Sporomusa sphaeroides DSM 2875: one gene and its partner. The main gene of each other region encodes a partner of the protein of the gene in region 2 in a complex. Links are inferred from orthologs where the notes say so. Each region holds a gene or a part of one and is shown on either strand. Other genes may lie near its edges.

Region 1 (3,429 bases), 2.9 Mb from region 2 along the record:
ACCAAAGCAATTACTTTGGGCGAATGATTACGGCTTGACTGAAAATAGGAGCGCACCCGGTTTTTCAAATTAATGGCTTTGCCGACATAGATAATCCGGTTTTTCCCGTCTTTCATCAGATAGACGCCAGGCTTGTCAGGCAATAATGCCAGTTTTTCCTCAACTGCAGGAGATATTACAGAAATGACCGGACACCTCCTTTACTCACGCTGCTGCCGCGGCCCGCGCGCCAGGATGGGGGCTAAATACTGACCGGTATACGATTTCGCCACAGCCACCACCTGCTCCGGCGTACCCTGCGCGACAATGGTGCCGCCCCGGTTGCCGCCCTCCGGCCCCAGGTCAATAATATAATCAGCGGTTTTAATCACATCCAGGTTGTGTTCAATAACCACAACCGTATCGCCGCCGTCAACCAGCCGCTGCAGCACCTCCAGCAGGCGGTGAATATCGGCGGTATGCAAACCGGTAGTGGGCTCATCCAGAATATACAGCGTTTTGCCGGTACTGCGCCGTGCCAGTTCGGTGGCCAGCTTAACCCGCTGCGCCTCGCCGCCCGACAATTGGGTCGCAGGCTGACCAAGCTTGATATACCCCAGGCCCACATCCTTCATAATCTGCAGCTTGCGGTGAATCTTGGGGAGATTCTGGAAAAATTCAACCGCTTCGTCGACCACCATGTCCAGAACCTGGGCAATGCTTTTCCCCTTGTAGTGGACTTCCAGCGTCTCACGGTTGTAGCGGGCTCCCTTGCACACTTCACAAGGCACATAGACATCAGGCAAAAAGTGCATTTCAATCTTAATAATGCCGTCACCTTTGCAGGCTTCGCAACGGCCACCTTTGACATTAAAGCTGAAGCGGCCCGGACGGTAGCCCCGCATCTTGGCTTCTGACGTCTGGCTGAACAGTTCCCGGATGCTGTCAAACAAACTGGTATAGGTCGCCGGATTGGAGCGCGGTGTCCGGCCAATAGGCGACTGGTCGATATCAATAATTTTATCAATATATTCCAGACCGCGAATACTGTCATGGTCTCCCGGCCGGGCGCGGCTGGCGCGATACAGCTGACTGACCAGGCCCTTGTATAAAATTTCGTTGACCAGCGTGCTTTTGCCAGAACCCGACACCCCGGTAACAGCGGTAAACACGCCTAACGGGAACCGGACATTGACCTTTTTGAGGTTGTTTTCCTTAGCTCCGATAACCTCCAGCCATTTGCCGTTTGGCTGACGGCGCTCGGCCGGTACGGGAATGGCTTTGCGTCCGCTTAAATACTGGCCTGTTACCGAGTCTTCGCAGGCTTTGATGTCATCGACAGTACCTGCGGCGACAATATTGCCGCCGTGCGCACCGGCAGCCGGGCCAATGTCGATAATATGATCGGCGGTATACATGGTATCTTCATCATGTTCCACCACCAGCAGCGTATTTCCCAGATTGCGCAAATGCTTCAGCGTGTCCAGGAGACGGTTGTTGTCGCGCTGATGCAGGCCGATGCTGGGCTCATCCAGAATGTACAGCACCCCGACCAAGCCTGAACCAATTTGCGTCGCCAGCCGGATGCGCTGAGCTTCACCGCCGGAAAGCGTACCGGCAGCCCGGTCAAGCGTCAGGTAATCCAGGCCGACATTGAGCAAAAAGCCCAGACGGGCATTAATCTCTTTTAATATCTGGTTGGCAATGACTTTTTCCCGCTCAGTAAGCTCCAGCTTGCTGAAAAAGGCTTGAGACTCAGCCACCGTCAGGCGGGTGATTTCATAAATATTTTTGCCGCCGACCCTGATGGCCAGCGCTTCCGGCTTAAGTCTTGCCCCTTTGCACGCCGGGCAGGGCTTGGAGCTCATGTATTCTTCAATTTCTTCCCTGGACCAGTCGGAAGTGGACTCACGGTGCCGCCGGGAAAGCATCGGCAATACCCCTTCAAACACCGAGTAATAGGTTTTGGTTTCGCCATACATATTATCATAACGGAAAGTGAATTTCTCAGCCCCGCCGCCATGAAGAATAATCTCCTTCAGATCATCAGGGGTATTTTCCCAGGTGTCATACAGGGTTTTGCCATAGCGTTCCAACACGGCTTCCAGCTGGCACATGAAATAGGAATTGGTATTCTTGCTCAAGGCCGCAATGGCCCCGTCAATAAAAGACTTGCCCGGGTCAGGAATGACCAGCGCCTGGTCTATTTCCAGGTTGTTGCCGAGACCGGTGCAGTCCGGGCAGGCACCAAAGGGATTGTTAAAAGAAAACATCCGCGGGGCAATCTCCGGCAGGCTGATACTGCAATCCACACAGGCAAAATTCTGGCTGAATATCAGTTCGTTAGTGCCGCCGGTATCGACAGTAAGAATGCCGCCGCCCAGTTCAAGCGCAGTTTCAATAGAGTCGGCCAGACGGGTAGCAATCCCGTCACGCACTACAATGCGGTCGACCACAACTTCGATGGTATGTTTCTTGTGCCTTTCCAGCTTAATCTCATCCGTAACATCACGGACCTCGCCGTCCACCCGCACCCGGACATAGCCTTGTTTGCCGATATCCTCCAGAACTTTCTGATGCTCGCCCTTCTTCCCGCGAATTACCGGTGCCATAATGCTCAGTCGGGCACCCTCGCCTAAAGCCAGCAATTGGTCGACCATCTGTTCCACCGTCTGCTGCGCAATAGGCTTGCCGCATTTGGGACAATACGGCCGTCCCGCCCGGGCAAACAGCAGGCGAAGATAATCATAAATCTCAGTAACGGTCCCCACGGTGGAACGCGGGTTGCGGCTGGTGGTCTTTTGGTCAATGGATATCGCCGGCGATAAGCCTTCGATATAGTCGACATCCGGTTTGTCCATCTGGCCCAGAAACTGCCGGGCATAGGCGGACAATGACTCCACATAGCGCCGCTGCCCTTCGGCATAAATGGTATCAAACGCCAGTGATGATTTGCCTGAGCCGCTCAGCCCGGTAATAACCACCAGTTGGTCGCGTGGAATAGTTATGTCAATGTTTTTTAAATTGTGTTGTCTGGCACCTTTAATGATAATACTGTCTGTCATGCTTGTCTTATTCCCCTCTTTTAACTACTGCATATTAATGGATAGCAATTATTCGTTTTATATTATACCAGTATCTTAATGATAATGGTAGCATCTTGTCAGCGTAAAATTACAAAGCGACCCGGAATTATCCAGGGGGCTTACTCGCTCGCCTGTGCCCGTATGGGTATAACTCCCGCTTTTAGAAGCGGGAGTCTTATAGCGAGTTTAGCCAGCGGATAAGGGCAACAGGAGCTGCTACTTCTTCCTGGCTTTATTCGTCTTACTGCCGGTTTTGCCGGCTGTTTTGCCTTTACCTGTTCCACCCCCGGCTTTTTGCCGGAGTTCGACAATCATATCTCTAAGTTCAGCCGCCCGCTCAAATTCGAGCTGTCTGGAGGCCTGA
Region 2 (4,129 bases):
GGAGAGTATTTTTTTAGAATTACCTCACCCTCACGATCAACATATATCTCGAGTGGATCCCCTTCGCGAATTCTTAAGGTTCGTCTGATTTCTTTTGGTATTACAACCCGGCCTAAATCATCAATTCTGCGTACAATTCCGGTTGCTTTCACCAATATCCCCCTTTCTGCAGCTTACGTCAACTAGTGTAATACGGAAACAATTGCAACAGACAAATCGAAGCCAAACAAACACATTCACTGGCAAATACTTAATCCTTCATTGATAGTAGTATATATCCGGCCAATAGGTTTTATTCATTTTTCTGGATCACTTACAAGAGATAAATTAACATTTTTTTACATAATCCAAGCCAGCCAAAGTGGAAAATAATTTGATCAGCGCATCCGGGATAGCCACGGTAAGGCGGGAAGTAGACAGACGCATGGTTTCAGGCGGGCCGGGCAGGAAAGCCAGTTTGCCGGGAAAAAGATTTTTGGCACTCACTAAACCACCATCAGCTACCTGTGGATTATCACCAAAGGTAATCTCCACCCGGTTATTTTGCTCAACAATGGAGCGAACCCCGAGTCGCCGGGCCAGGTTCTTAATCCTGGCGACAGCAAGTAAATTGCTTACCGGCAGCGACGGCTCGCCAAAGCGGTCAATCAGTTCATCAATCAGTTCCGTCAAATGAGACTCCTGACGCACGGCGGCAATACGCTGGTATATTTCAATTTTATGCATGGCATCACCGATATAATCGCCGGTCAGATAGGCATCGATATTAAGTTCAATGGTTGGCTCCGGCGGCGGGACAAACACCTTGCCGGTTTTGAGTTCTGCGACCGCCTCATCCAGCAAACGGCAATACATTTCAAAACCAACGCTGACAATATGTCCGTGCTGTTCACGACCCAAAATATTGCCTGCGCCTCTAATCTCCAGATCTCGCATGGCAATTTTAAAACCTGAACCCAGTTCGGCAAACTCTTTGATGGCCTGCAGCCGTTTTTCGGCAACCTCTGTGAGCACTTTGTCCCGCCGGTAAGTAAAGTAGGCATAAGCCATCCGGTGCGAACGGCCAACCCGCCCGCGCATTTGATACAATTGGGACAGGCCAAAATGATCGGCATCATAGATAATAATCGTATTGGCATTCGGTACATCCAAACCGTTTTCAATAATACTGGTGCAAATCAGGACATCGTCCCGGCCTTCGTAAAAGTCAAGCATAACCTGCTCTAACAGTTCCTCCGGCATTTGGCCGTGCGCTGTTTTAATTGTGGCATCAGGCAGAATTTCGCTTAGCCGCTGGCGTACCTTATCAATAGTCTGCACCCGGTTATAGACAAAATATACCTGTCCGCCGCGCTTCAGTTCCCGGACGATAGCCTCACGGATAATTTCCTCATTATATTCAACAACATAGCTTTGCACCGGAAAACGCTCTTCCGGCGGAGTTTCAATAATGCTCATATCCCGTGCACCTACCAGCGACATATGGAGAGTGCGCGGGATGGGCGTGGCACTTAAGGTAAGCACATCCAGATTGGCCCGCCAGCGTTTCATCTTTTCCTTTTGGGCAACACCAAACCGTTGTTCTTCATCCACAATTAAGAGCCCTAAATCTTTAAACACCACATCGGACTGCAAAATACGATGGGTGCCGATAAGCACATCCACCTGGCCAAGAGCCAGTTTTTGCAAGGTGGCCTTTTGTTCTCTGGCACTGCGAAAACGGCTGACAACATCAACGCTTGTGCCAAACTCGGCAAAGCGGGCGCTGAAGGTCTGATAATGCTGCTGGGCAAGCACGGTTGTCGGCACCAGGACGGCTACCTGTTTTCCGCCCATAACAGCCTTAAAGGCGGCGCGTATGGCCACCTCAGTCTTGCCAAAGCCGACATCGCCGCATAACAGGCGTTCCATCGGCCGCGGCTGTTCCATATCGTGTTTGACTTCAGTAATGGCTTGCAGTTGGTCTGGTGTCTCCTCATAAGGGAAGGTATCCTCAAACTCCCCTTGCCAGGGAGTATCCGGCTGAAAAGCATGCCCCACCTGCAATTGACGCTGAGCGTAAAGTTCGATCAGCTCTTTGGCCATATCGGCCACGGCGGCTTTGGCCTTGGTCTTGACCTTTAGCCAGTCGCTGCCGCCCATTTTGCTGAGACGAGGCACCTCACCCTCGGCGCCAATGTATTTCTGCAACAGCCCCACCTGGTCTGTCGGCACATACAGTTTGTCATCACCGGCATAGCGAATGTAGAGATAATCCTTATGTACGCCGCCCACTTCGAGCGTCTCAACCCCGACGTATTTGCCAATACCGTGATTGACATGCACCACATAGTCGCCCAGGTTAATATCGCGAAAATAATTAATCTGCTGGTCTTTCCCCACCCGGGGCCGGCGTCTGCGCTTCTGCCGTCCGAAAATATCAAGCTCGGTCAGCACGACCAGCCTGGCCTGGGGTAATTCAAAGCCGCCTGACAGCGTACCTGTTGATACAACAACAGCGCCCGGAATCAGCGGCATGGGACCCAGCGGCGCTATAATAGTGGTAATCCCCTCTTGGGTCAGGTTCTGCTGGATATTGGCTGCCTTATCCTGACTGGGCATAAATAAAGCAATACTGTATTTCTTCTCCTGCCAGCCTTTGATTTCGTCAATTAGCATATCAATCTGACGATGAAACGGGGCAATGCCTTTGGCTGTTATGCTGACAATCTCTGTTGGCTGGGTGTTAGGGATTTTTTGCAGCAGCAGCGACAAATATACGGCATTATAGGCCTGGCAGGCAGCGGCGAGTTCAGTCCAGCCCACTACCCGGCGTTTAATATCCGGGTTTTCCTTAACCAGTTTGGCCATCTGCTCCCTAAGCCGCGCCGGTTCGTCCATTACAATGGTGGCGCCTGCCGGCAGATAAGAAACAAACACCGCCGGTTTGCCGCTTAGCTCCTGTTCGGTTAATGGCATGATGTCGGCCAGTTCCAGATCCTGTACCGAACGCTGGCTGACAGGTTCAAATTCACGCAGAGAATCTATTTCGTCCCCAAATAACTCAAGCCGGAGCGGCAGACTCCGGTTAACAGCAAAAATATCAATAATCCCGCCGCGTATGCTAAACTGTGCGGCACCGTCCACCTGGTCCACCCGCTCATAGCCAAACTCCACCAGCGAATGAATCAGTTCCTCCCGGTTAATGAGGTCGCCGCTGCTGATCGTAAGACGGCTGTTCAAAAACTCCTGTTTGGGTATAACCTTTTGCATGGCGGCTTCGGCGATAGCCAGAACAATGATTTTTTCTCCCCGTACCATACGGTTCAAAACATCCATGCGTTTGGCTGCCAACTCAACACTTTTGGCAGCTGCCGCAAAGGTTACAATATCTGCGGCCGGTAACTCGACTACCGGCACCTCAGGCAACAGCGCGGCAAAATCGGTTCGGAAGGTTTCTGCGGCTTCATGACCGGCGGTTATAATAATGGTCGGCCGGACTGCAGCCTGAAAGGCGGCCGCTATCAGCACACTTTTTTGCGAACCGGTGACGCCATAGAGCAGACTCTGAGCATTTTCCGCCGTAAATGCCGCCTGCGCCTGCCTTAGCGCCTTATCCTCATATAAAGATGCAAATAACGTCAGCATCGTTTTCTCTCCCATACTAAAAACCTCATTGATGGTAGTTATCCCATAAATGGAGACTTGATTCAGATAGGTTTTTAACCCATCTGAATCTTAGTCGGAATTATCCAGGAACTTAACCGCTCGCCTGTGCCCGTAGGGGTATAACTCCCGCTTGCAGAGGCGGGAGTCTTAGACGGGTTAGTCATCGGATAATTTTTTTTATTGGATTTCAAAAGGGCTTTAGCCTAGGCTAAAGCCCTTACATATTTATGTTTTTGCAAAAGCTATTTATTCATTAATGAATATAGCTTTTATTAGCAGTCGTCATGCCCAGTCCGATGGTATCCTCCAAACCCATGGCGGCAATACAGGAATCACACAACGATTTTACATACATAGCATTTTGCGCAGCATCAATCTTAATTATATCCTGGCGTTCCTGGGCAGTCAAGCAATCAAACCCAAACTTGGCTTCATCTACTTGATCTACTTCTAATGTATCGATAGGTTCATTACAATATTC

What was found. Proteins that work in one complex are often made in the same cells at the same time.
Region 1: the proteins of mfd (region 2) and uvrA are in contact, whole or in part, in a crystal structure (PDB 4DFC), measured with the Escherichia coli proteins. The link is inferred for Sporomusa sphaeroides DSM 2875 from one-to-one orthologs.

Annotation. Positions count from the first base shown.
Region 1 is NZ_CP146991.1:3,250,727-3,254,155, forward strand. It holds uvrA (excinuclease ABC subunit UvrA), read right to left. Parts: upstream 3,045-3,429; coding sequence 201-3,044; downstream 1-200. Other genes in the region: uvrC (excinuclease ABC subunit UvrC), read right to left, coding at 1-176; uvrB (excinuclease ABC subunit UvrB), read right to left, coding at 3,282-3,429. UniProt on the Escherichia coli protein: The UvrABC repair system catalyzes the recognition and processing of DNA lesions. UvrA is an ATPase and a DNA-binding protein. A damage recognition complex composed of 2 UvrA and 2 UvrB subunits scans DNA for abnormalities.
Region 2 is NZ_CP146991.1:378,470-382,598, reverse strand. Bases 128-3,992 are described here. They hold mfd (transcription-repair coupling factor), read right to left. Parts: upstream 3,628-3,992; coding sequence 328-3,627; downstream 128-327. Other genes in these bases: SPSPH_RS01625 (anti-sigma-F factor Fin), read right to left, coding at 3,902-3,992; spoVT (stage V sporulation protein T), read right to left, coding at 128-152. Also shown: more of spoVT, read right to left, coding at 1-127; more of SPSPH_RS01625, read right to left, coding at 3,993-4,129. UniProt on the Escherichia coli protein: Couples transcription and DNA repair by recognizing RNA polymerase (RNAP) stalled at DNA lesions. Mediates ATP-dependent release of RNAP and its truncated transcript from the DNA, and recruitment of nucleotide excision repair machinery to the damaged site.